Regions from separate parts of the Methylobacterium sp. CB376 genome, predicted to be linked through region 2. Evidence: predicted binding sites of a transcription regulator. Region 2 holds the regulator's gene; each other region holds the start of a gene.
What was found. The regulator PhoB, encoded in region 2, activates phosphate uptake and scavenging genes when phosphate is short. The targets are predictions, from matches to a motif close to TGTCATNNANCTGTCAT.
Positions count from the first base shown of each region.

Region 1: a site for PhoB is predicted at 1,410-1,426, ahead of QA634_RS10605 (esterase-like activity of phytase family protein). Genes of this name have one in related genera too.
Region 3: a site for PhoB is predicted at 6,233-6,249, ahead of phnF (phosphonate metabolism transcriptional regulator PhnF). Genes of this name have one in related genera too.

Region 1 covers NZ_CP121648.1:2,370,838-2,380,780, forward strand. Annotated here, with positions in the region: gene QA634_RS10600 (methyl-accepting chemotaxis protein) at 1-1,068, opposite strand, end outside; gene QA634_RS10605 (esterase-like activity of phytase family protein) at 1,470-3,989, shown strand; gene QA634_RS10610 (P1 family peptidase) at 3,961-4,980, opposite strand; gene QA634_RS10615 (efflux RND transporter periplasmic adaptor subunit) at 5,328-6,461, shown strand; gene QA634_RS10620 (multidrug efflux RND transporter permease subunit) at 6,465-9,626, shown strand; gene QA634_RS10625 (TIGR02301 family protein) at 9,670-9,943, opposite strand, start outside.
Region 2 covers NZ_CP121648.1:7,330,159-7,340,101, reverse strand. Annotated here, with positions in the region: gene pstC (phosphate ABC transporter permease subunit PstC) at 1-863, shown strand, start outside; gene pstA (phosphate ABC transporter permease PstA) at 889-1,803, shown strand; gene pstB (phosphate ABC transporter ATP-binding protein PstB) at 1,845-2,657, shown strand; gene phoU (phosphate signaling complex protein PhoU) at 2,687-3,409, shown strand; gene phoB (phosphate regulon transcriptional regulator PhoB) at 3,434-4,138, shown strand; gene QA634_RS33760 (GcrA family cell cycle regulator) at 4,352-4,879, opposite strand; gene QA634_RS33755 (cell envelope integrity EipB family protein) at 5,397-6,254, shown strand; gene QA634_RS33750 (DNA polymerase IV) at 6,408-7,715, opposite strand; gene QA634_RS33745 (DUF3572 domain-containing protein) at 7,712-8,092, opposite strand; gene QA634_RS33740 (response regulator) at 8,173-8,553, shown strand; gene QA634_RS33735 (PleD family two-component system response regulator) at 8,566-9,939, shown strand.
Region 3 covers NZ_CP121648.1:3,254,527-3,264,469, reverse strand. Annotated here, with positions in the region: gene QA634_RS14820 (DUF1045 domain-containing protein) at 1-30, shown strand, start outside; gene QA634_RS14815 (acetyltransferase) at 27-644, shown strand; gene phnC (phosphonate ABC transporter ATP-binding protein) at 883-1,701, shown strand; gene phnD (phosphonate ABC transporter substrate-binding protein) at 1,755-2,684, shown strand; gene phnE (phosphonate ABC transporter, permease protein PhnE) at 2,719-3,603, shown strand; gene phnE (phosphonate ABC transporter, permease protein PhnE) at 3,600-4,460, shown strand; gene QA634_RS14790 (tellurite resistance TerB family protein) at 4,539-4,958, opposite strand; gene phnF (phosphonate metabolism transcriptional regulator PhnF) at 5,481-6,230, opposite strand; gene phnG (phosphonate C-P lyase system protein PhnG) at 6,373-6,786, shown strand; gene phnH (phosphonate C-P lyase system protein PhnH) at 6,786-7,391, shown strand; gene QA634_RS14770 (carbon-phosphorus lyase complex subunit PhnI) at 7,395-8,507, shown strand; gene QA634_RS14765 (alpha-D-ribose 1-methylphosphonate 5-phosphate C-P-lyase PhnJ) at 8,504-9,391, shown strand; gene phnK (phosphonate C-P lyase system protein PhnK) at 9,388-9,943, shown strand, end outside.

The DNA.
Region 1 (9,943 bases), 2.7 Mb from region 2:
CACGGAGGCGCCCAGTTCCTCGGCCGCCGTCGCCACGGTGTTGACGTTGGTGGCCGCCTCCTCGGCGGCGGTCGCGACCGTCGTGGTCCGCCTCGCCGTCTCGGTCGCCGTCGCGGTCATGCTCTGGGACGTGGCCTGCAGCTCGGTCGCCGAGGAGGTGACCGTGCCGACGATCCCGCCCACCGCCGCCTCGAAGCTGTCGGCCATCTGGCGCATGCCGGCCTTGCGCTGCTCCTCGGCGGAGGCGCGGGCCAGCGCCGTCTCCTCCTCCAGCTGCCGCGTCCGGATGATGTTCTCCCGGAACACCTGCACGGCAACCGCCATCGCGCCGACCTCCTCGCGACGCTCCTGGAACGGCACCGCCGTGCCGGTCTCTCCCCTGGCGAGTTCGCCCATCACGGCCGTCATCTGCCGGATCGGGGCCGAGACGGTCCAGTTCAGCAGCACCAGTCCGAGGGCCGCCACCGCCAGCATCGCTCCCATGCCGAGCATGACGGCCTGCCGCGAGCTGCTGGCCGCCTGAGCGGCGGTGCGGGAGCGCTCCTCCAGAAGGGTGCGCTCGATCCGCGCGATCTCCGCGGCCTTGGCGCGCACCGCGTCCATCAGCACCTTTCCGGCCCCCGAGATCTCCAGCTGCCGGGCCTCTGCGCGGGTCTGCTCGTCCCTCATCAGCGCGATCTCGCGCTCGGCGATCGTGCCGCGCCAGTCCTGCGCGTGGCGCTCGAGGCCGTCCAGGCGCTGGAGCTGGGCGGGATTGTCGGAGACGAGGGCGCGGACCCTGGCCATGGCTTCCGTGAAGGCGCGGCCGCCCGCGTTGTAGGGCTCCAGGAATTTCGCATCCGCGGCCAGCAGGTAGCCGCGCACGCCCGTCTCCTGGTTGACCATCGCCGTGGTGAGCACCTCGACCTGCGCGAGCACTTGGTAAGTGTGGTCGCGCCAGTCATTCGCCTCCTCGATCGTGGCGAGGCTGCGCCAGCCGGTGAGAGAGAACAGGCCGGCCGCGCCGATGAAAGCCGCGAAGACGACGAGGAGCTTCGTGACGATGCGGAGGTTGAGGAGGACACGCATTCCGGCTGATCCCGTTGAGACGGACTGCCCCGGCGGGGCGGAATCGCCGCGCCCCGGTCGAGACGCCGGCATGATGGGCTTGGCTGGTTAAAGCGTCCTAAAGTCGCCGTCGGACCAATGCAAATCACCACGCCTTCCCTTGAGGATGGCGATGGTGAATAGGTACATGCTCCTAAAAGCCGAAGCGGTGATACGCCGGCTCAAGAGCCGTATCGTTGCGGCAGGAGCTGTCTCGCGCGAGCGAGGAGGCGGGATGACCCGCGCCACCCGGCCACCGCGGGTGTGGCGTCGCTGCAAGCCTCGACGGAGACGCGCGATCGCGGCCCTTCCGGATGACGCCGCGTCAGCATGCTGTCATGGGAGATGCGCAAGCCGGCCCCACGCTGAAGCGGGGGCGCGACGTGGATTCTGCATTCTTCCGGCTGGCCGCGCTGGCCGGCGGTCTCCTGGCCGGCGGTCTCCTGGCGGGTGGCGGCCTCGGTGCCGCGGCGCAGGCGCAGCAGCTGCGCACGCCCAACCTCGCCACCGCGGACGGGCCGGTCTCCGTCGAGGTCGGCGGGATCCCTTTCGTGAACCAGGGTCTGCAGGGCGCGGCCCGGCTGCCCGCCGCCACCCGCGACTTCCTGGGCGACACGCTGGGCTCCTTCTCGTCGCTCGCCATCGACCTCGAGACGTGGCGGCGCCGTGGGGACACCTATGCGGGCACGCTCTACACGCTGCCGGACCGTGGCTACAACAATCCGGATGGCGGCCTGTTCAGCGACTATGCCGGGCGCCTGAACCGCTTCTCGCTGACCTTCGCGCCCTATGCGGGGCCCGCGCTGCCGCAATCGCCCGGGTCGCAGCGCCAGATCACGCTCGCCCAGGATGGCGGGATCGTGCTCACCGACGCCAAGGGCCAGCGCTTCAGCGGCCTCGATCCGGGCGCCGGCACGACGACCCAGCTCGGCGCCGTCCTGCCCTCGGCCGCGAGCGGCCCGAGCGCCGGCCGCATCAGCCTCGACGCCGAGGGGCTGGTGCGCAAGCTCGACGGCTCCTTCTACGTCAGCGACGAGTACGGGCCGAACATCTACTACTTCGACCGCGACGGCCGGCTCCAGGGCGTGCTCGGGATCCCGGCGGCCCTCAAGCCGGTGACCGGCGGCGCCCTGAACTTCAACTCCGTCACTGCGCCCGACACCGGCCGGCGCAACAACCAGGGCCTCGAGGCCGTCGCGCTGACACCGGACGGGCGCGGCCTCGTCACCATCCTGCAGAGCGCGACGATGCAGGATTCCGGACCCAGCCAGCAGCAGCGGACGAACACCCGCATCCTCGTCTACGACGTCTCGGCGAACCCGACGCCGGCGGCGCCCGCGCGCGCATACGTGCTCCAGCTCCCCACCTACCAGCAGAGCGGCAATGGCGGCGCCCCGAACCGCACCGCCGCCCAGAGCGAGATGCTCGCCCTGAACGACACGCAGTTCCTGGTCCTGTCGCGGGACTCGAACGGGCTCGGCACCGGCGCGACCACCCCGATCGTCTACAAGAGCGTGCTGCTCGTCGACGTCGCGGGCGCCACCAACGTGGCGGGCACCGCCTACGACGGCACCGCGCCGCTCGCGCCGGGCGGCACGCTCGCGCCCGGCATCACGCCGGTGCACACGACCGAACTCGTCAACATGCTGAACCCGACGCAGCTCGGCCGCTTCGGCATGAACCTCTCGACCAACCCGGCGACGCCCACCACCCTCTCGGAGAAGTGGGAGGCGATGGGCCTCGTGCCCGTGCTGAGCGAGAAGGCGCCCAACGACTACTTCCTGCTCGTGGGCAACGACAACGACTTCCTGACCCGCCGGGGCCAGATCAACGGCCAGCCCTACGACGCGGGGCTCGACAACGACAGCGTGATCCTGGCCTACCGGCTGACGCTGCCGACCTACGTCGATCCGCTCTCCCTGGCCGTGATGAGGCGGACCGCCCCGGTGGTGCTCCAGGGCCTCGGCGCCGGGGCCCTGAGCGTCGCGGCCGCCGCCGTGCGCGGCCCGGCGGACCACCTCGCGGCCCTGCGCCGGGGCAGCCGCTCCCCGGAGGCCGGGGCGGGTCCCTGGGGCGCCGGGTCGGGCGTCTGGATCGGCGGCGACGTCGTCTTCGCGGATTCGCCCCGCAACGGCGGCCTCGCCTCCGACCGCACGCTCGCGCAGGGCTCGGCCGGGTTCGACCTCCCGCTCACCGGCCCGTGGCGGGCGGGCCTCGCGGTCGGAGGCGGGGGCGGCCGCCTCGACCGCCCCGGCGGCTTCCGCCAGGATCAGGCCGGCTTCACCGCCTCGGCCTATGCGGGCTATTTCGGGCCCGGCTTCTACGCCCAGGGCATCCTCGGCGGCGCGCCGTTCCTCGACTTCACGGGCCTGCGCCGGCCCGCCGCCTACGGCCTGACCGCGGAGGGCCGGACCGGCGGCAGCGGCTTCGCCCTCGACGGCGAGGCCGGCCTGCCCCTCGACGTCGGGGCGCTGCGCGCGACGCCCTTCGCGGGGATCACCTACCTGTCGGCCACGGTCGACGGCTTCACCGAGACGGGGGCGGCGGGCAACAACGTCGCCTACGCGGCGCTCACCGCCCGGCAGACCACGGCGCGCTTCGGCGCCGAACTCGCCTATCACGGCTTCGGCGGCGGCTTCGTCCCCTCCCTGCGCGTCGCCTACAGCCTCGCCGCCGGGCCGCAGCAGGCGAGCGCCTCCGTGCGCCTCGCCAGCGTGCAGCACGCGCTCGCGGCGGCGACGCTGCCGGTCGCCTTCGCCCGGCGCGACGTCGTCGGCGCCGGGATCGGTCTGCAGGGCAACCTGACCGAGCGGCTCGGCTGGCGCCTCGACTACCAGGCCTCTCTCGGCACCCGCGCCGGCATCGCCCACGGGGTCACGGCGGGGCTGCGCTACCAGTTCTGAGGCCGAAGCGGTCGCGCCAGGCCGGCAGCGCCCCCGGGAAGGGGAGGGCGGTGGCGGCGCGCACCCCGATCGCCACCGCCCGCGCCAGGGTGCGGGCGGCGGCGTCGCCGAGGCGGGCGAGGTCGCCGACCGGGTCGGCGAGGGGCGCGCGGCCCGTCGCCACGGCGAAGACCAAGTCTCCGTCGAGGGGCGTGTGGGCCGGCAGGATCGCCCGGGCGAGGCCGTCCTGCGCCATCACGGCGAGGCGCCGCGCCTGCGCCTTGCTCAGGACCGCGTCGGTCGCCACCACCGCCAGGGTCGTGCTGGCGCCGGGCGGCGCGGCGCGCGGCCAGGCCAGGGCCTCCGGCGGGATCCGCGGGGCCGGGCCGCGCCCGCCGAACTCGTCGCCGACCTCGAAGGGCCCGGCCCAGAAATGCGGCCCCTCGCCGACCGTGACGCGCCCGAAGGCGTTGACCGCGACGAGCGCCGCCACGCGGGCGTCGAGGCCCGCGACGCGCGAGGAGGCGGAGCCGAGCCCGCCCTTCAGGTTGGCCGTGGTGGCGCCGTAGCCCGCCCCGACGGTGCCGAGGGCCACCGGCCCCGCGGTCGCGGCCGCGGCCGCCGCGAAGCCGAGGTCGCGGTAGGGCGGGAGGCGGCCCCACGCCTTGTCGCCGCCGTTGAGGAGGTCGAACAGGATCGCCGCGGGCACGATCGGCACGCGCACCGGCCCGACCGCGAAGCCGCGCCCCTGCTCGGCCAGCCACGCCGTCACGCCGGCCGCCGCGTCGAGGCCGAAGGCCGAGCCGCCCGACAGGACGAGGGCGTCGATGCCCTGCACGGTCCGCTCGGGATCGAGCAGGTCGGTCTCGCGGGTGCCGGGCCCGCCGCCGCGGATGTCCACCGCCGCCGTGGCGGGCGCGTCGAACAGGATCGCGGTCACGCCGCTCGCCGCACGCGCGTCCTGCGCGTGGCCGACGCTGAGACCCGGGATGTCCGTGAGATCGTTCCTCATCTGGCGCGGCACTCCGTCACGATGGGTGGGCCGGACGGGCGGGCCGCGGAACGGGCGGCCGCCGATCCGCATTGGCCATCCCGGCCCGCGCGGCAGGCACGGCCCGCGCGGCAGGGCGTCGCGTCCCCCGCGCGGCACCCGGCCCCGTCACGCATAGCTCGGCAAACACACCAGAAACAGTCGATGCGTAGAAGACCGGCATGCGGCATGCCTTGGAATCGGTATCAATACCAGGACGGGAGAGCCCGAAGCCTCTCCCGCCGCGCTCTCGAGAGGGTCCGACCCGTCCGATGTCGTCAGGAACGAGCAGGTCCCCGCGCCGGTCGCGGCGCGGCACCGTGATCCTCATGCTCCTGCTTCTCGTCGGGGGCGGCGGCGCCTACGCGTGGCAGCGCAACCAGGCCGCCGCGCCGGCGCCGCGCGCCGCGCGGGCGCCCGCCCCGGTCCCGGTGCTCCTCGCGAGGGTGGAGCAGGGCCCCTTCAACGTGGTGCTCGGCGGGCTCGGCACCGTCCAGGCCTACAACACCGTCCAGGTGCGCAGCCGCGTGGACGGCGAGATCCAGAAGGTGGCGTTCCGGGAGGGGCAGGTCGTGCGCAAGGGCGACCTGCTCGTCCAGGTCGATCCGCGTCCCTTCCAGGCGACCCTGGACCAGGCGCGGGCGAAGAAGACCCAGGACGAGGCCAACCTGCGCAACGCCAGGGCGGACCTGGAGCGCTACACCAAGCTCGGCGAGTACGCCTCCCGCCAGCAGACCGAGACCCAGGGCGCGACGGTGGCCCAGCTCACCGCCCAGGTCGCCTCCGATCAGGCGGCGATCGACAACGCCGAGACCCAGCTCGGCTACGCCACGATCCGCGCCCCCCTGGACGGCGTCACGGGGTTCCGGCAGGTCGACGTCGGCAACATCGTCAACGCCTCGACCCAGACCGGCATTGTCACCATCACGCAGGTCGAGCCGATCTACGTCGTCTTCACGGCGCCCGAGGAGGAGCTGCAGCAGATCGCCGAGGCCCACGCGGCCGGCCCGGTGCCGGTCGAGGCGTGGTCCACCGACGGCCAGCGGAAGCTCTCGGACGGCACGCTGAGCGTGATCAACAACCAAGTCGACACGGCGACCGGCACGATCCGCCTGAAGGCGAGCTTCCCCAACCGGAACCACGCGCTCTGGCCGGGCCTTTCGGTCTCGACGCGCATGCGCATCGGGGTCGAGAAGGAGGCCGTGACCGTGCCGGAGGACGCCGTGCAGCACGGGCCGAAGGGCCTCTACGCCTTCGTGGTCGGCGAGGACGGCAAGGCGCGGGTGCAGCCGATCACGGCCGGGCATTCCAGCGAGGGCCGCACCGTCATCCGCCAGGGGCTCACCCCGGGGCAGAGCGTCGTCAAGGAGGGTCAGTCCCGCGTGCAGGACGGCGGCCCCGTGGCCGAGCGCCGGCCCACCGGGACGGCCCAGGCGCAGGCCCCCGCGACCGGAGCGCCCTGAACCATGAAGGGCGGCATCTCAGCCTATTTCATCCGCTATCCCGTCGCGACCTCACTGATCATGGCGGGGATCCTGTTCGTCGGGATCGTGGCCTACCCGCTGCTCGGCGTCGCGCCGCTGCCCCAGGTCGACTTCCCGACCATCCAGGTGACGGCGCAGTTGCCGGGCGCCAGCCCGGAGACCATGGCCTCCTCGGTGGCCCAGCCCCTGGAGCGCCAGTTCTCCCAGATCCCCGGCGTCAGCCAGATGACGTCGTCGAGTTCGCTCGGCGTCTCGTCGGTCTCGGTGCAGTTCGACCTGTCGCGCAACATCGACGCGGCGGCGAACGACATCCAGGCGGCGATCAACGCCGCGGGCGGGCAATTGCCCAAGAACCTGCCGAGCCCGCCGACCTACCGGAAGGTGAACCCGGCCGATTCGCCGATCCTGATCCTGTCGGCGACCTCCGACACGCTGCCGCTGATCGAGGTCGACGACGCCGTCGACGTGCAGTTCGCCCAGCGCATCAGCCAGATCTCGGGCGTCGCGCAGGTGCTGATCGGCGGCCAGCAGAAGCCGGCGGTGCGCATCCAGGTCGATCCGGCCAAGCTCGTCGCCAAGGACCTGTCGCTCGAGGACGTGCGCGCCCAGCTGTCGATCACCACGGTCAACAACCCGAAGGGCAATTTCGACGGGCCGACCCGCAGCTTCACGGTCTACGCCAACGACCAGCTGACCGAGGCGAAGGACTGGAACAACGTCATCATCGCCTACCGCAACGGGGCGCCGCTGCGGGTGCGCGACATCGGGCAGGCGGTGGCCGGCCCCGAGGACGCCAAGCAGGCGGCCTGGACCAACGGCCAGCGCGGCGTCTTCCTGGTGATCTTCAAGCAGCCCGGCGCCAACGTGATCGACACGGTCGACCGCATCAAGGCCGAGCTGCCGCGCCTGCGCGCCGCCCTGCCGGCCGCGATCAAGGTCGAGGTGCTGAGCGACCGCACGCAGACGATCCGCGCCGCGGTCGAGGACGTGCAATTCACCCTGCTCCTGACGATCGGCCTCGTCGTGGCGGTGATCTTCGTCTTCCTGCGCAGCCTGTGGGCGACGGTGATCCCGAGCATCACCGTGCCGCTGTCGCTGCTGGGCGCCTGCGCGCTGATGTGGATGGCCGGCTACACCCTCGACAACCTCTCGCTGATGGCGCTCACCATCTCGGTCGGCTTCGTGGTCGACGACGCCATCGTGGTGCTGGAGAACATCGCCCGCTACCTGGAGGAGGGGATGAAGCCCCGCGAGGCGGCCCTCAAGGGGGCGGGCGAGATCGGCTTCACGATCGTGTCGATCTCGGTCTCGCTCGTGGCGGTGCTGATCCCGCTCCTGCTGATGGGCGGCATCATCGGGCGGCTGTTCCGCGAATTCGCCGTCACCCTGTCGATGGCGATCGGCGTCTCGGCCTTCGTGTCGCTGTCGCTGACGCCGATGATGGCCTCGCGCTTCCTGCGGCCGCACGCGGAGGAGCGGCACGGCCGGCTCTACCGCTTCAGCGAGCGCGTCTTCGAGGGGATGGTGAGCGGCTACGCGGCCGCCCTCGACGTGGCCCTGCGCCACCGCTTCATCACCCTGCTCAGCTTCCTGGCGACGGTGGCGCTCACGGTCCACCTGTTCATGATCATCCCGAAGGGCTTCTTCCCGCAGCAGGATACGGGGCTCATCACCGGCATCACCGAGGCCGGGCAGGACATCTCCTTCCGGGCCATGCAGCGGCGCCAGGAGGAGGTCGGCCGGGTGATCCAGTCCGACCCGGACGTCGCGAGCATCGCCATGGCGATCGGCGGCAACGGGCAGTCGCTCAATACCGGGCGCATGTTCATCACGCTCAAGCCCCGCGACCACCGCACGGCGGACGCCTTCGAGATCATCCGGCGGCTGCGGCCGCAGCTCGACCGGCTGATGGGCGTGAAGGTGTTCCTGCAGGCCGCCCAGGACGTGCGGACCGGCGCGCGCGCCTCGCGCACGCAGTTCGAGTACACGCTGCAGGACCCTGACCTCGACGAATTGAACACGTGGTCGCCGCGGCTCCTGGAGAAGCTGAGGACGCTGCCGGAGCTGCGGGACGTCGCCACCGACCAGCAGACCAGCGGCACCACGCTGACCCTGCGGATCGACCGCGACGCGGCCTCCCGCTTCGGCATCACGCCGCAGCTGATCGACGACACGCTCTACGACGCGATCGGCCAGCGCCAGATCGCCCAGTACTTCACGCAGCTCAACAGCTACCACGTGGTCCTGGAGATCCTGCCGGCCCTGCAGGGCACGCCGGAGACGCTGCGCAGCATCTACGTGAAGTCGCCGACGACGGGCGGGCAGGTGCCGCTCGCGGCCTTCGCCTCCTGGTCCACCGACCCGGTCCGCCCGCTCTCGATCAGCCACCAGGGCCAGTTCCCGGCGGTGACGATCAGCTTCAACCTCGCGCCGAACGTGGCGCTGGGCCAGGCGACGGCGGCGATCGAGCAGGCGAGCCGCGACCTCGGGGTGCCGCCGACCGTGATGGGCGGCTTCCAGGGCACGGCCCAGGCCTTCCAGCAATCGCTCAGCACGGTGCCGCTGCTCATCGTGGCGGCCCTGATCGTGGTCTACCTGATCCTGGGCGTGCTCTACGAGAGCTACATCCACCCGCTCACGATCCTCTCGACGCTGCCCTCGGCGGGCGTGGGCGCGCTGGCGATGCTGCTCGGCTTCGGCTTCGACTTCAGCCTGATCGCCCTCATCGGCATCATCCTGCTGATCGGCATCGTGAAGAAGAACGGGATCATGATGGTCGACTTCGCCATCGCGGCGGAGCGGGCCGAGCACCTCTCCTCCGAGGAGGCGATCCGGCGGGCGGCGATCCTGCGCTTCCGCCCGATCCTGATGACCACGATGGCGGCCCTGCTCGGCGGCATCCCGCTGATGTTCGGCACCGGCACCGGCGCGGAGATCCGCCAGCCCCTCGGCTACGCCATGGTCGGCGGGCTCGCGGTGAGCCAGGTGCTGACCCTGTTCACGACGCCGGTGATCTACGTCTACCTCGACACGCTCGCGCAGTACCTGTCCGGATCGAGGCCGGACAGGCCCCAGGGCGGGGAGGGCGAGGCGGACCCTGCCGATCCCTACCGGCGCGAGCGGGAATTGCAGGCGGCGGAGTGAGGCGGTTCTCGATCGATGGGCGCGGCAGCGAGCCTGCGCGCGGCTATCCTCCGAACCGCCCCGCCAGCGCCGTGCTCAGCCGCTCGCCCTCCGCGATGAAGCGGGCGGAGGCCTCCTGGGCCGAGGGCGTGCAGATCCGGTAATTGACCGCGTAACCCCGATAGCCGCGATTGTAGGCGCCCGCGAGCCGGTCGCGGCGGCCGGGCGTGGTCCCCTCCGCCTCGAGGAGGGCCTTCATCCGGGCCGGCCACTCGGCCGCGTCCGCCTGCCCGCAGAGGTCGCGCAGGAAGCTCAGCGCCCCGATGATCTCGGACAGG
Region 2 (9,943 bases):
TGCTGGTGCTGCTGGTGCTCGCCGGCATCCTCGCCTCGATCGTCTACGGCGGCTGGCCGGCCTTCCAGGCCTTCGGGCCCGGCTTCATCACCTCGAGCGCCTGGAATGTCGGGCGCGAGGAGTACGGAGCCCTCGTCGCCATCATCGGCACCCTGGTCTCGGCCTTCCTGGCCCTGGTGATCGGCGTCCCGATCTCCCTCGGCATCGCCATCTACCTCACCCAGCTCTGCCCCGGCTGGGCGCGCAAGCCCGTGGCGATGACGATCGAGCTGCTCGCCTCGGTGCCGAGCATCATCTACGGCATGTGGGGCCTGTTCGTGTTCGCCCCGCTCTTCGCCCGCTTCGTGCAGGTGCCGGTCTCGAACCTCGTCGAGGGCCTGCCTGTCGTCGGCACGCTGCTCTACGCGCAGGTGCCCTCGGGGGTCGGCATCCTGACCGCCGGCATCATCCTGGCCATCATGATCGTGCCCTTCGTGGCCTCGATCACCCGCGACATGCTCGACCAGATCCCGACCGTCCTGCGCGAAAGCGCCTACGGCATCGGCTGCACCACCTGGGAGGTCGTGCGCCACGTGCTGGTCCCGCAGGCCTCGGTCTCGATCATCGGCGCGATCATGCTCGGGCTCGGCCGGGCGCTCGGCGAGACCATGGCGGTGACCTTCGTGATCGGCAACGCGAACCGCCTGTCGCCCTCGATCTTCGACCCGGGCTCGACCATCGCGTCGCGCATCGCCAACGAGTTCAACGAGGCGGACGGGATGCAGCTGCACGCCCTGCTGGCGCTCGGCTGCATCCTGTTCGTCGTCACCTTCATCGTCCTCATCGTGGCCCGGCTGCTCGTGCGCCGCGTGAAGGTCGCCTGATCCCGCCCGACGGAGCTCTGATGCCATGGACGCCCGGACCACCCTCGCCACGGCAGGCCAGGCCGCGACCGCCGAACCGGCGCGCCAAGCCTGGGGCCGCGTCCGCGCCGGCCGGCGCACCGCCGACCGGCTGCTGATCATCCTCTGCACGGCGGCGACGGCGCTCGGCGCGATCGTGCTGGGCTCGATCCTGCTGATGCTGATCGTCGAGGGCCTGCGCGGCCTCTCGCCGACCCTGTTCACCGAGGTGACGCCGGGTCCCGGCTCGGAGGGGGGCGGGATCGCCAACGCCATCCTCGGCAGCCTGGTCATGACGCTGATCGGCATCGTGGTGGCGACCCCGGTCGGGGTGCTCGCCGGCACCTACCTCGCCGAGTACGGGCGCACGGCCAAGCTCGCCGACGCGATCCGGTTCCTGAACGACATCCTGCTCTCGGCGCCCTCGATCCTGATCGGCCTCTTCGTCTACACGGTGATGGTGCGCACCATGGGCGGCTACTCGGGCTGGGCCGGCGGCGTGGCGCTCGCCATCATCGCGACGCCGGTGATCGTGCGCACCACCGAGGACATGCTGCGCCTCGTGCCGGGCTCCCTGCGCGAGGCCGGCGCGGCCCTGGGCGCGCCGCCCTCGATCGTGATCCGCGCCGTCACCTGGAAGGCCGCGCAGGCCGGCATCGTCACCGGCATCCTGCTCGCCCTGGCGCGCATCGCGGGCGAGACGGCGCCGCTCCTTTTCACGGCGCTCAACAACAATTCCTGGTTCAGCCCCAACCTGATGGGCGGCGTCGCCAACCTCCCGGTGATGATCTACCAATTCGCCCTCTCGCCCTACGAGAACTGGCGCCAACTCGCCTGGGCGGGCGCCCTGCTGATCACCGTGACCATCCTGGGCCTGTCGATCGCGGCCCGCCTGTTCCTGCGCGGCGGCAGGGGCCGCTGAGACCGCGCCGCCCCCCGCCGACGATCCTCCGGAGAACCCCGATGAGCGCCTCCGCCACCGCCGCACCGGTCGTCAAATCCGGCGCGGCCGACGAGACCGCCCCGGTCCGCCTCGCGGTCAAGAACCTCAACTTCTACTACGGGACCTTCCAGGGCCTGAAGAACATCAACCTCGACTTCCACGACCGGCAGGTCACCGCGCTGATCGGGCCGTCGGGCTGCGGCAAGTCCACGCTGCTGCGCACCTTCAACCGGATCTACTCGCTCTATCCCGACCAGCGGGCGGAGGGCGAGATCCTGCTCGACGGGCGCAACATCCTCGACCCGGCGATCGACCTGAACGAGCTGCGCGCCCGCGTCGGCATGGTGTTCCAGAAGCCGACGCCCTTCCCGATGTCGATCTACGACAACATCGCCTTCGGCATCCGGCTCTACGAGCGGCTCGGCAGGGCCGACCTCGACCAGCGCGTCGAGGAGGCCCTGCGCAAGGCCGCCCTCTGGGACGAGGTCAAGGATAAGCTCAAGCAATCCGGCATGGGCCTGTCGGGCGGCCAGCAGCAGCGCCTCTGCATCGCCCGCACGGTCGCCCAAAAGCCCGAGGTGATCCTGTTCGACGAGCCGACCTCGGCCCTCGACCCGATCTCGACCGGCCGCATCGAGGAGCTGCTGGAGCAGCTGCGCGGGGAATTCACCATCGCGATCGTCACCCACAACATGCAGCAGGCGGCCCGCATCTCGCAGTTCACGGCCTTCATGTATCTCGGCGAGCTGATCGAGTTCGGGCCGACGAACCGGCTGTTCATGACTCCGACCAAGCGCCAGACCCAGGACTACATCACCGGCCGGTTCGGCTGACCCTCCCCCTTGCGAGCAGGACGAGCGCCATGTCGGATCACATCGTCAGTTCCTACGACGCGGACCTGCAGAACCTGCGCCGCAGCATCGCCGAGATGGGCGGGATCGCCGAGAAGATGATGGCGGATGCGGCGACCGCCCTGGTGCGCCGCGACGGCACCCTGGCCCAGAGCGTGATCGCGGCGGATGCCCGCCTCGACGGGCTCCAGCGCGAGATCGAGGAGCGGGCGATCCTGCTCATCGCCAAGCGCCAGCCGATGGCGATCGACCTGCGCGAGACGATCTCGGCGATCCGCGTCTCCGGCGACCTCGAGCGGATCGGCGACCTCGCCAAGAACATCGCCAAGCGGGTGGTGGCGATCAGCGATCAGCCCCAGCTCCAGAAGGTGGTGGTCGGCGTCCAGCACATGAGCGACCTCGTGCAGGAGCAGCTCAAGGACGTGCTCGACGCCTACGCGACCCAGGACGTCGCCGTGGCCCTCGACGTCTGGGCGCGCGACGGCGGCATCGACGCGCTCTACACGTCCCTGTTCCGCGAGCTCCTCACCTACATGATGGAGGATCCGCGCAACATCAGCTTCTGCACGCACCTCCTGTTCTGCGCCAAGAACGTGGAGCGGATCGGCGACCACACCACCAACATCGCCGAGACGATCCACTACCTCGTCAGCGGCGAGACGCTGCCGACCGAGCGCCCGAAGAACGACCGGTCGAGCTTCGCCACGGTGGCGCCGCCGGCGCCGGAGGCGTGACCGGACCGGAGACCCGCATTGTCGATGAGCACGAGGATCCTGATCGTCGAGGATGAGGAGCCGCTGACGCTCCTGCTCCGCTACAACCTCGAAGCCGAGGGCTTCACGGTGGATGCCGTGGCCCGCGGCGACGAGGCGGATATCCGCCTGCGCGAGCAGGTGCCGGACCTCGTCCTCCTCGACTGGATGGTGCCGGGGCTGTCGGGCATCGAGCTCTGCCGCCGGATCCGGGCGCGCCGGGAGACCGAGCGGCTGCCGGTCATCATGCTCACCGCCCGCGGCGAGGAGGGCGACCGGGTGCGCGGCCTCGCCACCGGCGCCGACGACTACATCGTGAAGCCCTTCTCGGTGCCGGAGCTGCTGGCGCGGGTGCGGGCGCTGCTGCGCCGCGCCAAGCCGGCCCACGTGGCGCATCTCCTGGTGGCGGGCGACATCGAGCTCGACCGGGTCAGCCACCGGGTGCGGCGCGAGGGGCGGGAGCTGCATCTCGGCCCGACCGAGTTCAAGCTGCTCGAATTCCTGATGCAGAGCCCGGGCCGGGTCTTCTCCCGCGAGCAGCTCCTCGACGGCGTCTGGGGCCACGACGTCTACATCGACGAGCGCACGGTCGACGTGCATATCGGCCGGCTGCGCAAGGCGATCAACCGGCCGCGCCGCCCCGACCCGATCCGCACCGTGCGCGGCTCGGGCTACTCCTTCGACGAGATGTTCGCGAACGGCGCCTCCTGAGCGCCCCGGCCGCATCGAGGCCCGGCATCGGCGGACGGCATCGCGGCGGCGTCGGCCGCGAGGGTCCGCCCTGCGCGCGGCGACGGCACGCTTGACCCTCCCAGGACGACCCTCCCAGGACGCGATCCCGGCAGGATCGCGCCGCGCAGGCCCGCCGGGGCCTCGCCGCCGGGTCGTCGCCGCCGAACCGGTGACGGGTTCGGCGAACGGGGCTCAGCGGAAGGCCACGACCCGCCGGTCGCTGCGCTTGCGCTCGGTCGCCGGCTGGTAGGCGATGCGCGCGTGGTGGGTGCAGTAGGGCAGGCCCGTGATCGAGCGGGCGCCGCAGAAGCGGAAATCGGGCGAGGCCGGGTCGCCCATGGGCCAGCGGCACATGAACTCGCGCAGCTCCATGATCGTCACCCGCTCCGAGAGCGGCAGCGCCGCCTCCGCCGACGGCGGGGGCTCGGCGCGCACCAGCGCCAGCGAGGCCGGCGCGGGCGCCACCATGGTCGGGACCGGCGCCTGGGCGGGCGGGCGCTCCTCCTCGCTCGGCGCGCGGCTGCGCGGCACCGGCGCGGGCGCCCCGTTCGACTTCAGCACCCGGCCGGCCAAGCCGAGCCGATGCACCTTTCCGATCACCGCATTGCGCGAGACGCCGCCGATCTCGGCCGCGATCTGGCTCGCGCTGCGCCCCTCTCCCCACAGCCGCTTCAGGAGTTCGACCCGTTCCTTCGTCCAGCTCGGGCCCGCATCCGTCATCGCCGCCTCCGAATTCCCCCACCCATCAGCGGCAAGGACGCACGCAGCCGTCTGCGTTCGGCCGTGCGACCGCGCGTCCAGTGCCTCTCTGCTGCTGATGATCGCCGCTTCGTGACAGCGCTTGCGACGGGGGTGAACCTACAGGAGCGGCCGTTCTCCGCGCAAGAGTCCCACGGCCCCGCCGGACCCGTTTTCCCCGCGCCGGGCCGGGTTCGCGCAGGGCCGCGGACTGGGGGGAGAGGCGCCCGGCGGGGTCCCCTCCGGGGGGGCGGCGAGGCCAGGAAATCCACAGCGTATCAACAGCTTGTCACGCGCCGGGGCGGGCGCGCGCCGGCGCCCCGAGGCGGCCGCCGCGCACTCCGCGGGCGGCCCCGGAGGGCCCGCCCCGGGCGAGGGCGAGCGGGACAGAGTGGCATCCGCGCCACGCTGCATCCCGTGCGAGAGGTCGCGTTGCCCGGGCGGCGCCCTGCACCTATGGTTCCGCCCCGGGCCGCGCGTGCCCGACACGGGAAATTCCATGCGGACACTCCTCGCGTCCCTGCTGCCGCTCGTCGTTCTCCTGCCCACCGGTCTCGCGGCGGAGCCGGCCGGGGGGATCCGCCTCGCCCCGCACCGGGCGGTCTACGACCTCTCGCTCCTGCGCAGCACCGGCGCCCGCGCGGTCGAGAGCGCGCGCGGGCGCATCGTCTTCGATTTCTCCGGGGATCCCTGCAAGGGCTGGGCGCTCCAGTACCGTCAGGTGACGGTGCTGGAGAGCGCCGAGAGCGGCGCGCGCACCTCGGACCTGCGCAACAACACCTTCGAGAGCGGCGACGGCAAGGCCTTCCATTTCCGCACGCAATCCGACCTGAACGGCAGCGAGCAGCCGGCGGTGGCGGGCGATGCCGAGCGCGACGAGAAGGGCCTCGCCGTCACCCTCAAGCAGCCGCAGCGGGCCCGGGTGAGCGCGCCGGGCGAGGTGCTGTTCCCGGCCGCGCACATGCGCCGCCTGATCGAGGCGGCGCAGGCGGGCGAGCACACCGTCTCGGTGAAGGTGTTCGACGGGTCCGACGACGGCCGCAAGATCTACGACACGCTCGCGGTGATCGGCCCGCGCAAGGCGGTCCCGGCGAGCGCCGAGGCCGGCAAGGACGGGGCGCCCCGGGCCGAGCCCCCGCTGCAGGAGGGGGCGATGGCGGCGATGCCGCGCTGGCCGGTGACGCTCAGCTACTTCTCCACCGGCGAGGGGGAGCGCACGCCGATCTACGTGCTGTCCTTCGACCTCTACGAGAACGGGGTGAGCGGGGCTCTGCGCCTCGATTACGGGGACTTCACCCTCAAGGGCGACCTGTCGCGGATCGACCTCGGCAGCGAGAGCAAGGAGTGCAAGCCCTGAGCCGTGCCCCCGGGCGGACGAGCCGCCCCCGCGGGCGCCGGTCGGGTCTCATCCCAGATCCGATCGATCCCTTCGGGATGGCGGATGAGAGCTTCGCTCAGGCGCCGCGCGGGCGCGTGATCCGGGATCCGCTTGGATCGACCGGATCCCGGATCACCCCTTCGCGTCCTTGTCCGCCGGCGTGAAGGCGAGGCCGCGCTGGATCGCGGCCTCGCCGAAGCGGGCGCGCAGGGCGTCGACCGCCGCGGCCCGGCTCGCCTCGCGCCGCGCGCCCTGGTCGGCGAGGTCGCCGCGATCCGCGTGGAGGGAGGCGCAGAGGTCGCCGGCCCCGACCCCGATCAGCCGGTAGGCGGTGCCGTCGCAGGCCTCGCGCAGCATCGCCTCGGCGGGGCGGAACAGGCGCTCGGCGAGCTGCGTCGGCGCGAGGCCCGACCGGGTGCGGGTGCGCAGGCGGAACCCGGCATCCTTCAGCTTCAGGGTCACGCTCGCCGCCGCGAGCTCGGCCCGCACGAGGCGCCGCGCCACCGTCTCGCACAGCCGCCACAGGATCGGGCGCAGGGCCGCGAAATCCCGCAGGTCCTCCGCGAAGGTGGTCTCGCCCGAGACGCTCTTGGCCGCGCGGTGCGGCTCGACCGGGCGCGGATCCTCGCCGCCGGCAAGGCGCGCGAGCCGGGCCGCGTCGCGGCCGAGGGCGGCCCGGAGCCGGGCCGGATCCGCCCGCGCGAGGTCGCCGACGCGGCGGATCCCGATCTCGGCGAGCCGCCCGGCGGCCGCCTGCCCGACCCCCGGCAGGATGCCGACCGGCCGCGGCGCCAGGAAGGCCCGCGCCTCCTCCCGGCCGATCACCGAGAAGCCGCGCGGCTTCTCCAGGTCCGAGGCGATCTTGGCCAGGAACTTGTTCGGCGCGAGCCCGATCGAGACCGTGATGCCGAGCTGCGCCTCCACGGCCCGCGCGAAGCGCGCCAGCGTCACGGCGGGGCTCGCCCCGTGCAGGCGCTCGGTGCCGGAGAGGTCGAGGAAGGCCTCGTCGATCGAGACCGGCTCGACGAGCGGGGTGAGCGCGCGCATCATCGCCCGCACCTCGCGCCCGACCCGGGCGTACTTCTCCATGTCGGGCCGGATCACCACGGCGTCCGGGCAGGCCCGCAGGGCCTTGAACATCGGCATGGCCGAGTGCACCCCGCGGGTCCGGGCGAGGTAGCAGGCGGTCGCGACCACGCCGCGCCGCCCCCCGCCGACGATGACGGGGCGGTCGCGCAGGGAGGGATCGTCCCGCTTCTCGATCGCCGCGTAGAAGGCGTCGCAATCCACGTGCGCGATGCTGAGCGCGTCGCGCTCGGGGTGCGCGACGAGGCGGGGCGAGCCGCAGGCGGCGCAGCGCCTCGGGCCGCCCGGGCGGGCGGCGCCCCCGCCGGTGAGCCGGGCGCAGTCGCGGCAGAGCGCCGGGGCGCCCGCGCTCATGCGTCGAAGGGATCCGCGTCGAAGGGATCCGCGCCGAAGGGATCCGCGCCGAAGGAATCCGGATCCGGGGGACCGAGGCGGCGCCACGCCAGCGTGATCCGCTCGGGCGGCTCCCCGACCGCCCGGGCGCAGGCGAGGAGGAGATCCTCGTCCGACACCACGTGGTCGAGGAGGCCGAGCATCAGCTCGGGCGATTCGGCCGCCTCCCGCAGGGCGGACGGGCTCAGGCCCGCCCCCTCCATGAAGCGCATCAGGCGCCCCGGATCGGCCGTCACGAAGGCGAAGACCGCGGCGGCGATCCCCTCGGCCTCGCTGCGACTCGGTAATCCTCGCTGGGGAGGCTTCCCTCTGGTAAAACTCGGCGATTTGCGTTTCATCAACTTGTGCCGCTTAAACGGGACGGGCAGGCGTCGTCGGAGGTTCGGATGCGTCTCGTCGGCGCCGGAGACAGTGAGCCATGACGAAGACCGTGCTCATCGTCGAGGACAACGAGCTCAACATGAAGCTCTTCAACGACCTGTTGGAGGCGCATGGCTACGCGACCCTGAAGACCGCCAACGGGATCGAGGCGATCGAGCTCGCGCGCCGGCACCGCCCCGACCTGATCCTCATGGACATCCAGCTCCCGGAAGTGTCGGGACTCGAGGTCACCAAGTGGATCAAGGAGGACGACGAACTCAAGAGCATTCCGGTGATCGCGATCACCGCCTTCGCCATGAAGGGGGACGAGGAGCGCATCCGGGAGGGCGGCTGCGAGGCCTATCTGTCGAAGCCCATTTCGGTGGCGAAGTTCCTCGCCACCGTCAGGACCTATCTCGGCGACGAGCGCCAGAGCTGAGGGCCCCCCTCCATGTCGGCACGCGTGCTCATCGTCGACGACCTCTTCCCGAACCTCAAGCTCCTCGAGACCAAGCTGTCGCTGGAGTATTTCGACGTGATCTCGGCCATGAACGGGCCGGACGCGATCGCGATCTGCGAGCAGGGCCTGTGCGACATCGTCCTCCTCGACGTGATGATGCCGGGCATGGACGGGTTCGAGGTGTGCCGGCGGCTGAAGACGACGCCGACCACGGCGCATCTGCCGGTGGTGATGGTGACCGCCCTCGACCAGCCGAGCGACCGCCTGCGCGGCCTCGACGCCGGGGCCGACGATTTCCTGACCAAGCCGATCGACGACACGGCCCTGCTCGCGCGGGTGCGCAGCCTCGTGCGGCTGAAGGCGATGACCGACGAGCTGCGCAACCGCGCACTCGCCTCGCGGGACCTCGGCTTCGCGGACCCGCTCGCGGCGGCGGCCGCCGAGACCGGGCTCAACGCCCACCTGCTGATCGCCGATGACCGCCGCGCCTCGGCCGAGCGCATGGCCGCGGCGCTGAGCCAGTCCCATTGCGTCGAGGTGGTGGCCGATCCGCACCGGGCGCTGGAGACCGCGACCGAGGGCAATTTCGACGTGGCGCTGGTCAGCCTCGACTTCGACGGGTTCGACGGGCTGCGCCTGTGCAGCCAGCTGCGCTCCCTCGACCGGACGCGCGGCATGCAGGTGGTGATGCTCGCCGACGCGGGCGACCGCGCCCGGATCATGCGCGGGCTCGACCTCGGCGTGCACGACTACCTGGTGCGCCCGATCGACCGCAACGAGCTCGTCGCCCGGGTGCGCACCCAGGTGCGGCGCCGGCGCTTCGCGCATTCCCTGCGCGAATCCGTCCAGGCCTCGATGGAGCTCGCCGTCACGGACGGGCTCACCGGCCTGCACAATCGCCGCTACTTCGACAGCCACCTCGCCGGGCTGTTCCGCGAGACCTCCCTGCGCGGGCGGCCGCTCGCCCTGCTCCTCCTCGACATCGACCGCTTCAAGGCGATCAACGACAGTTTCGGCCACGACGCGGGCGACGAGGTGCTGCGCCAGTTCGCCGACCGGATCCGCGCCCATACCCGGGGCATCGACATCGTCGCCCGCTTCGGCGGCGAGGAGATCGTCGTCGTGGTCCCGGATACCGGGCTCGACGGCGCCGGCCAGGTCGCCGAGCGCATCCGCGAACGGATCGAGGCGACGCCCTTCCTGGTGCACGGGGGCACGCGGGGAATCGACGTCACGGTCTCGATCGGCCTGGCGGTGCGCCACCCGGACGACGCACTCCCCGCCGACCTCCTCAAGCGCGCCGACGTGGCGCTCTACCGGGCCAAGCAGGAGGGGCGCAACCGGGTCGTCGCGGCCGCGGCCTGAACCC
Region 3 (9,943 bases), 3.6 Mb from region 2:
CGGCGCATTCCCCTCGGAGACCCCGCATGACCAAGCGCCTCGGGCCGGAGCCCCTCGTCGATCCCACCGCCGCGATCGTGGCGAGCCGCCTCGGCCGCTACACCGAGGTCGGGGCCCGCACCCGCCTGACCGAGACCGAGATGGGGGACTATTCCTACATCGTGAACGACGGCGAGGTGATCGCGACGCGGATCGGCAAGTTCTGCTCGATCGCCGCGATGGTGCGGATCAACCCGGGCAATCACCCGATGGAGCGCGCCTCCCAGGCGCATTTCACCTATCGGGCGAGCCAGTACTGGCCGGAGGAGGCGGACGAGGCCGCCTTCTTCGACCGGCGCCGGGCGCTGCCGGTGGAGATCGGCCACGACGTCTGGATCGGCCACGGCGCCATCGTCCTGCCGGGCCGCCGGATCGGCACCGGGGCGGTGGTGGGGGCGGGCGCGGTCGTGACCCGCGACGTGCCCGCCTACGCGATCGCGGTCGGCAACCCGGCCCGCCTCCTGCGCCGGCGCTTCCCCGAGGCGGTCGCCGAGCGCCTGCGGGCCCTGGCGTGGTGGGACTGGGACCACGAGCGGCTGCGCGCCGCCCTGCCGGATTTCCGTGCCCTGCCGGTCGAGGACTTCCTGGCCCGCCACGGGGGCTGATCCGGGATCCGGCCGATCCAAGCGGATCCCGGATCACGCGCCCGCGCGGCGCGGGAGCGAGGCCGGCATCCGCGATCCCGAAGCGACCGATCGGATCGGGTATCAAACCGCCGCGGCGGGCCTCGCCGCCGGGACGCGGCCGCAAGAATCCGCGAGAGCCCCCCGGCGGCAGCGGCTGTCATTCAACTGTCGCCAAACCGGCGTTTACGTCCCGCGTACGGCAACAGCGGACGGATTGATGCTCGTCGTCGAGAACCTCACGCGCCAATACGGTGACCGCCGCGCGGTGGATGCGATCTCCCTGCGCATCGAGCGCGGCAGCTTCGTGGGCGTGATCGGTCGCTCCGGCGCGGGCAAGTCGACCCTGCTGCGGATGCTGAACCGCCTCGTCGATCCGAGCGAGGGCCGCATCCTGTTCGACGGGCGCGACGTGACGGCCCTGAAGGGGCGGGCCCTGCGCCAGTGGCGCGGGCGCTGCGCCATGATCTTCCAGCAGTTCAACCTCGTCGGCCGGCTCGACGTGCTGACGAACGTGCTGATGGGCCGGCTCAACCACGTGTCGTCCGCCCGCGCCCTCCTGCGGCTGTGGCCCGAGGAGGACAAGGCGCTCGCCCTCGCGGCGCTGGAGAATTTCGACATGGGCGCCTACGCGGCGAACCGCGCCGACGCCCTCTCGGGCGGGCAGCAGCAGCGCGTGGCGATCGCCCGCGCCCTGGTCCAGGAGCCCGAGATCATCCTGGCCGACGAGCCGGTCGCCTCCCTCGACCCGCGCAACACGCGCCTGGTCATGGACGCGCTGGCCGAGGCCAATACGCGGTACGGGATCACGGTCCTGTGCAACCTGCACTCCCTCGACCTGGCGCGCGCCTATTGCGACCGCCTGGTCGGCCTCTCGGCGGGGCGCCTCGTCTTCGACGGGCGCGCCTTGGACCTGACCGAGGCCGTGGCGCAGGACCTCTACGGCCTGGAGGCCGGCGAGGTGATGGACCGGCCGCCCGCGACACCCCTCCCGGAGCCGGGCCCCGCCCTGGCGCCGCCGGCACCGGTCGGCGCCTGACGCGACCCGATGCGGGCCGCCGGCCCGTGGAGAATGATGGAAGGACGGACACGATGCTGACCCGACGCACCCTCGTCGGCGCCCTGACGGCGCTTGCCTGCTTCACCCTCCCGGCCGCCGCGCAGGACTGGAAGGCCAAGTATCCGGAACTGACGCTCGGCGTGATTCCGATCGAGAACGCGTCGGGCACCGCCGACCGCTACACGCCGCTCGCCGATTACCTCTCGAAGGAACTCGGCGTGCCGGTGAAGCTGCGCGTCGCCAACGACTACGCGGCGGTGATCGAGGGCCAGCGCGCCGGCAACATCCAGATCGGCTTCTACGGCCCGGCCGCCTTCGCCCGCGCGGTCATCACCGGCGTGAAGGTCGAGCCGATCGTCAACCAGAAGCACGATAGCGGCGCCTCCGGCTACTACTCGGTCATCTACGTCAAGGCGGACAGCCCCTACAAGACGCTCGCCGACCTGAAGGGCAAGAACCTCGCGCTGGTCGACCCCAACTCGACCTCGGGCAACCAGGCGCCGCGCTTCTTCATGCAGAAGGCGGGCTACGACGTCGACAAGTTCTTCGGCAAGACGTTCTTCGCCGGCAGCCACGAGAACTCGGTGCTGGCCCTGATCCAGGGCACCTCGGACGCCTCCGCCACGCTGTGGAACTCGGAGACGGACGGCACGCTGACCCGCATGCAGACCAAGCACATGCTCAAGAGCGCGGACGGCAAGCCGCTGACGCCGGCCGATTTCCGCATCGTCTTCAAATCCGACTTCCTGCCCGAGGGCCCCTTCGCGGTGCTGGCGAGCCTGCCGGACGACCTGAAGACGCGCATCCGCGCCGCCTTCGTGGCGATGCCGAAGAAGGACAAGGTCGCCTTCGACAAGCTGTCGGACGGCAAGGACCTCGACTTCACGGCGGTGACGCTGAAGGACTTCGAGCCGATCATCGAGATGCTCCGCTACAACGACGAGCAGCGGAAGCGCTCGTAGTCATTCCGAGGACGCATCGGGCGAGGCGGCCGCGTTGACCCAACGGATCGCAAACCTGCCGCCGGAGAGGGCCCGCACCCTCGCGGCGGCCTACGCGGCCGCGATCGCCGGTGCGCGGCGGCGCAACCTCGCCGTGCTCGCCGTCCTCCTCGTCCTGATCGTCCTGGCGGGCGCGATGGCGGAGGTGCGGCCGCTCACCTTCCTCGAGAACATCCGGAACTTCACGGCCTATCTCGGCCGGATCATGCCGCCCCTGTCGCCCGGCACCCTGCCGGGCGACCTCGCCGCCTGGTACTGGGGGCTGCCGAAATGGACCATGCTCCTCGGCGAGACGCTGCTGATGGCGTATCTCGGCACGCTGTTCGGCGGGATCGCGGCCTTCGGCCTGTGCTTTCTCGCCACCGCGAACCTCGTGCGCTCGCGCCTCCTCTGCTTCGCGACGCGGCGCTTCCTGGAACTGTGCCGCACGGTGCCGGAGGTGGTGTTCGCGCTGCTCTTCGTGATCGCCTTCGGGCTCGGGCCGATGGTCGGCGTGATGGCCCTCGCCATCCACACGGCCGGGGCGCTCGGCAAGCTCTTCTCCGAGGTGGTCGAGAACATCGACATGAAGCCCGTCGAGGGGCTGACCGCGAGCGGGGCGAGCTGGGTCGAGACCGCGCGCTTCGCCGTCGTGCCGCAGGTGCTGTCGAACTTCGCCTCCTACGGGCTCCTGCGTTTCGAGATGAACGTGCGCGGCGCGGGCGTGATGGGCTTCGTCGGCGCGGGCGGCATCGGCCAGGAGTTCCTGGTGGCGATCCGCAACTTCTACTACAGTGACGTGAGCGCGATCCTGCTGATGATCATCGTCACCGTGATCGGCATCGATCTCGGAACCGAGCGCCTGCGCCACGCCCTGCTCGGACGGGAGAGCGCCCGATGAGCGGTGCCGCGTTCCGCAGGGCGATGCTCGCCGATATCGGCGGCCTCAGGGCGCGCCACCCGCAGGCCTTCGCGGTGCCGCTCCGGCAGCGCTTGGCGGTGATCGGCGCGGCCGCGGCCGCGGCCGGCCTCGCGATCGTCGCGATGCTGTACCTCGACTTCTCGCTCCTGCGCATCCTGCGCGGCCTCGGCCGGCTCGGGGAATTCGCCGCGCTGATGCTGCCGCCCTCGCCGGACGGGCGCTTCCTCGCCTTCCTCCAGGCGCTCGGCGAGACGCTCGCCATCGCCTTCCTGGGCACGCTCACGGCGGCGCTCTTCGCCTTCCCGTTCGCCTTCCTGGCGGCGCGCAACGCCAACCCGAACCCCTTCCTGCGCTTCGCCACCAAGCGCGGCTTCGACGTGCTCCGCTCGGTCGACGTGCTGATCTGGGCGCTGATCTGGATCAACGTGGTCGGGCTCGGCCCCTTCGCGGGCGCCCTCGCCATCGCCTGCTCGGATTTCGGGGCGCTGGGCAAGCTCTTCGCCGAGGCGATCGAGACCGCCGACCGCAAGCCGCAGGAGGGCGTCACCGCCTCGGGCGGGAGCACCCTCGACCGCCTGCGCTTCGGCCTGCTGCCCGGCATGCTGCCGGTGCTGGCGAGCCAGGTGCTCTACTTCTTCGAATCGAACACCCGCTCGGCCACCATCATCGGCATCGTCGGGGCGGGCGGGATCGGCACCTACCTCACCGAGCTGATCCGCGTGCTGGAACTGCAGCAGGTCGCCTTCCTGGTCACGATGATCCTGGTGACGGTGGCGGCGATCGACTTCGTCTCGGCGCGGCTGCGGCGGGCGATCATCGGGCCGGCCGCCCGGTGAGGGCGGCCGGACGCGGCGGGACCGGGTGGGCGGGGGCCATCCCCGGCGACGCCCGTCGCCGAGGACGGGGCCCGCCGATCAGCGGTCCAGGACGGCGCGATCGTTCTTGGCCACGAGGGCCTTGAAGTAGGGGGTCAGCTCGCTCTCGCCGAGGCCGAACGCCTGCGCGTACTGCATGATGAGCCGCTGCTCCTCCGGCTCCGCCTCGCCATCCGCCATCGCGCTGTCGATCATGTTGAGAAGGATGCAGAGCCGCTGGTCCGGCCGCAGCCTCGGCGCGGCCTCGGCCAGGAACTGGGCCGGCGGCGTCGCGCGCGCGTAGCGGATGGCCGCGTCGAGCTGCTGGCGGGTCGCTTGGCGGCCGAGCACCGACATCAGGTGCCCGACCTCCTCCGGGTCCACCTCCCCGTCGGCGGCCATGCAGTGGATCAGCGACACCGCCAGGCAGTTCCGCGGGCTCAGATCGAGGGACACTTGTGACTTGAACATATTGAACATCGTCAGGTCTCCCTGCACAGTTCGCGTCGCGTGCGGGCCGTTCATAGTTAAGATGTCGCGATTTGTCGACGGGGTCAGATCGCGAGACATCCGAGATTTTATTGCGCCTGAACTGGATTACGGAGGGGGCTAAGACGTGGGGATCGGATCGGATCGCTCCCGCGCGCGCCGTGCCCCTGCGTCCGGGGCGGAACGCCCCCCGGCGGGTCGTTCGGCGCAGCCGATCTCTCCTGCCGGCGATCTCTCCTGCCAGGTTGCGACGCCGGCCCGATTGCCGGGATGCGAGATGATACCACCGGTCATTTCTCATGACCGGTGGTGCGGCTCTCGAATTTTCGCCAAGCCTCTGGTTCGCCAAGCCTCTGGCTTGAAATCGAAAATTCGAGATGGAGCAACGGCTCGATGCGTCAGCATCCTGAGCCGTTGGTATGACACCGCCCACGGTCCCTCTGCCGAGGCGGCGCAGGGAATGATACGGGATCCGCTTCGACCAAGCGGATCCCGTATCGGGCCGATATCATCTCAGGCTTCCACGACCAGCTCGACCCGGTCGGCCACGAACAGGCCGCGGGTCGCCTGGATCCGCGCGCCGTCCGCGTCGGCATTCACGCTCGCGATGCTGATGAGCACGCGGCCCGGCGCGAGGTCGAGCCGCGCCGCCTCGTCGGCCGCGGCGAGCCGGGCCCCGATCCGCGTCGAGAGCCGCGTGTAATCCGCCACCCCGTAATCCGCGTAGGCGCGGGTGATCGAGCCGCGCCGCGCGTAGGCGCGGTCGAAGCCGGCGAAGCGCGGCAGGGGCAGGCAGGTCCGCGCCGTGGAGATCGGCGTGCCGTCGGCCCGGTGCACGGTCACGAGTTCGAGGATGGGCGTGCCCGGCGCGAGGCCGAGGTCGCGCGCGATCCCCTCCTCGGCCGCCACCTCGGCCGCCGCGATCAGGTCGCCCCAGGCCTCCCGGCCCGCCCGCGAGACGATCTCGGAGAAGCGGGTGCGCGTCCCGATCGGGTAGGTCAGGCGCGGCGCCTCCACGAAGGTGCCGCGCCCCTGGGTCGCCCGCACCAGCCCGCGCTCCGCCAGGGCCGCCAGGGCCCGGCGCACCGTGTGCCGGTTCACCCCGAACCGCGCCGCCAGCGCCGCCTCGGTCGGGAGTTGCGCGCCCGCCGCCAGCCGGCCCGCCTCGATCTCCGCCGAGAGCCCGTCCGCGATCTGCCGCCACGCCGCCAAGCCCTCGCCGCGGCTCAGGGCCGTCACCGGGGTGCCATCGCCGTCGCCCATACCGTCATCCAAACTTCATTTGCCCCGCGCCCCACTTGTCTATACGATTAGACAAATCAGGACACCCGGGACACCGATGCCGGATCGCACTTCACCACGCAACGGCGGCGAGGCGCCAGAGATCGCGGCGCGGCGGGCCGCCATGGCCCTCTGCGGCGAGGCCAGCGCGGACGAACTCTCCCGCGCCCTCGACGGGATCGGCCCGGTCGGCGAGGCGGAGGATCTCCGCCCCGTCGAGACCGGCCTCGTGATGGCGCGCGGTCGGATCGGGGGCGACGGGCGGCCCTTCAACCTCGGCGAGGTCACGGTGACCCGGGCGGCGGTCCGGCTGCCCGACGGCGCGACCGGCTTCGCCTACCATCTCGGCCGCGACCGCCGGAAGGCGCGCCTCGCGGCGATCCTGGACGCCCTCTGGCAGCAGCCCGGGCGGCGCCCCGCGGTCGAGCGGGCGCTCGCCCCGGTGGCCGCCCGCCGCGCCGCCGAGGCGGAGGCGGAGGCGCGCCGGGTCGCGGCGACGCGGGTCAACTTCTTCACCATGGCGCGGGGAGAGGATTGATGACGCTCGCTCCCGGGTTGCGCGACCCCGTCCACGACGCGCAGGCCGTCTTCCGGGCCGTGATGGACGCCCTCGCCCGGCCGGGCCGGATCCAGCGCCTCGCGCCCGACCTCGCCCCGCCGCGGCCGCTGACGCCCGAACTCGCCGCCGTGGCGCTCGCCCTGGCGGATGCCGAGGCGCCGCTCTGGCTGGATCCCGTCCTGGCGGCGAGCGGGGCGGTGGCGGATTTCCTGCGCTTCCACACCGGCGCGCCCCTGGTGGTCGAGCCCGCGGCGGCGCAGTTCGCGCTCGTCGCCGCGCCCGCCGCCTGCCCGGATTTCGCGGCTTTCGCGCAGGGCGAGCCCGCCTATCCGGACCGCTCCGCGACCCTCGTCCTCGCCTGCGCGGAGTTGGCGGAGACGCATCCGGCGGAGGAGGGCGGGCTCGTCCTCGAAGGGCCGGGGATCCGCGCGCGCGCGCGGCTGCGCGCGGCGCCGCTGCCGCCGGACTTCGCCGCCCGCATGCGGGCGAACCGGGCGGCCTTCCCGCTCGGGCTCGACCTGCTGCTCACGGCGCCCGGGCGCGTCGCCGGCCTGCCGCGCTCGACCCGCGTGACGGAGGGCTGACCCATGTACGTGGCCGTCAAGGGCGGCGAGGCCGCCATCGCCAACGCGCACCGGCTGCTGGCCGAGCGGCGCCGGGGCAACCCCGCGGTGCCGGAGCTCTCCGTGGCGCAGATCGCCGGGCAGCTCGGCCTCCTGGTCGACCGGGTGATGACCGAGGGCTCGCTCTACGACCGCGACCTCGCCGCCCTCGCCCTCAAGCAGGCCCGGGGCGACGTGATCGAGGCCGTCTTCCTGGTGCGGGCCTACCGCACCACGCTCACCCGCTTCGGCGCGAGCGAGCCGGTCGAGACCGGCGCCATGGCCCTGCACCGGCGGATCTCGGCGACCTTCAAGGACCTGCCGGGCGGGCAGGTGCTGGGGCCGACCTTCGACTACACGCACCGGTTGATCGACTTCGCGCTCGCCGCCGAGGGCGAGGTGCCGCGGGCCGCCGAGGCCGAGCCGGAGCCGGGGCCGGCGCCCCGCGTCACCGACCTCCTCGGCCGTGACGGGCTGATCGAACCCTCGCCCCCGGACGCGGGCGAGCCCGTGGGCGACCTCACCCGCGAGCCGATCGGCTTCCCGGCCGACCGGGCCGTGCGCCTCCAGGCCCTGGCCCGCGGGGACGAGGGCTTCGTGCTGGCCCTCGGCTACTCGACCCAGCGCGGCTACGGACGCACGCATCCCTTCGTCGGCGAGATCCGGGTCGGCGAGGTCGCGCTGGACTTCACGCCCGAGGAGCTGGGCTTCCCGGTGCCGCTCGGGCGGGTGACGCTGACTGAGTGCCAGATGGTCAACCAGTTCAAGGGCAGCGCGGAGGCTCCGCCGCAATTCACCCGCGGCTACGGGCTCGCCTTCGGCCAGTGCGAGCGCAAGGCCATGGCGATGGCCCTGGTCGACCGCTCCCTGCGGGCGGAGGAACTCGGCGAGCCGATCGCCTCGCCGGCGCAGGACCAGGAATTCGTGCTCGCCCATTGCGACGCGCTGCAGGCGACGGGCTTCGTCGAGCACCTGAAGCTGCCCCACTACGTCGATTTCCAGGCCGAGCTGGAGCTGGTGCGCCGGATGCGGGCCGAGCACGCGGCCGCGCGGACCGCCGCGCACGAGGACGCCGCCGAGGGGGAGGCCGCCGAATGAGCGGGATCGCCGCACGAGAGTCCGGCCCGGAAGAGGGGACCGGCTACAACTTCGCCTACCTGGACGAGGGCACCAAGCGCATGATCCGCCGCGCGATCCTCAAGGCGATCGCGGTGCCGGGCTACCAGGTGCCCTTCGCCTCGCGCGAGATGCCGATGCCCTACGGCTGGGGCACCGGCGGCGTGCAGGTGACGGCGGCGATCCTCGGGCGCGGCGACGTGCTCAAGGTCATCGACCAGGGCTCGGACGACACCACCAACGCGGTCTCGATCCGGGCCTTCTTCGCCCGCACGGCCGGGGTGGCGGTGACGACGCGGACCCGGGAGGCGAGCGTGATCCAGACCCGCCACCGCATTCCCGAGCATCCCCTGACCGAGGGCCAGGTCCTGGTCTACCAGGTGCCGATCCCCGAGCCCCTGCGCTTCCTCGAACCGCGCGAGACCGAGACGCGCCAGCTCCACGCGCTCGCCGAGTACGGGCTGATGCACGTGAAGCTCTACGAGGACATCGCCCGCCACGGCCACATCGCCACCACCTACGCCTACCCGGTCGAGGTGGCGGGCCGCTACGTCATGGACCCGTCGCCGACCCCGAAATTCGACAACCCGAAGATGGACGATTGCCCGGCCCTGCAGCTCTTCGGCGCGGGGCGCGAGAAGCGCATCTACGCGGTGCCGCCCCACACCCGGGTGCGCAGCCTCGACTTCGAGGACCATCCGTTCCGGGTGCAGCGCTTCGAGCGGCCCTGCGCCCTGTGCGGGGCGGAGGGCGTCTACCTCGACGAGGTGCTGCTCGACGATCGCGGCCGGCGGATGTTCGTCTGCTCGGACACCGATTTCTGCGAGGAGCGCCGGGATGCCGGCCACCGGGGAGCCGGGGAATGACCAGCGCACTCCTGAGCGTCAGCGGCCTCACCAAGCATTACGGCGCCCGGCTCGGCTGCGCCGACGTCGCCTTCGACCTCGATCCGGGCGAGGTGCTCGCCATCGTGGGCGAATCCGGCTCGGGCAAGTCGACCCTGCTGTCGCTGATCGCGAGCGAACTCGCGCCCGACGCGGGCACGGTCCGCTACCGCCTGCGCGACGGGCGGCTCGCCGACCTCGCCGGCCTCTCGGAGGCGGAGCGGCGCCACCTGATGCGCACGGATTGGGGCTTCATCCGGCAGGACGCGGCCCAGGGCCTGCGCATGGCGGTCTCGGCCGGCGGCAATGTCGGCGAGCGCCTGATGGGGGTGGGCGCGCGCCATTACGGCCGGATCCGCGCCACCGCCCTCGACTGGCTCGGCAAGGTCGAGATCGCCGCCGACCGCGTCGACGACCCGCCCACCAGCTTCTCGGGCGGCATGCGCCAGCGCCTGCAGATCGCCCGCAACCTCGTCACCGGCCCGCGCCTCGTGCTGATGGACGAGCCGACCTCGGGCCTCGACGTCTCGGTCC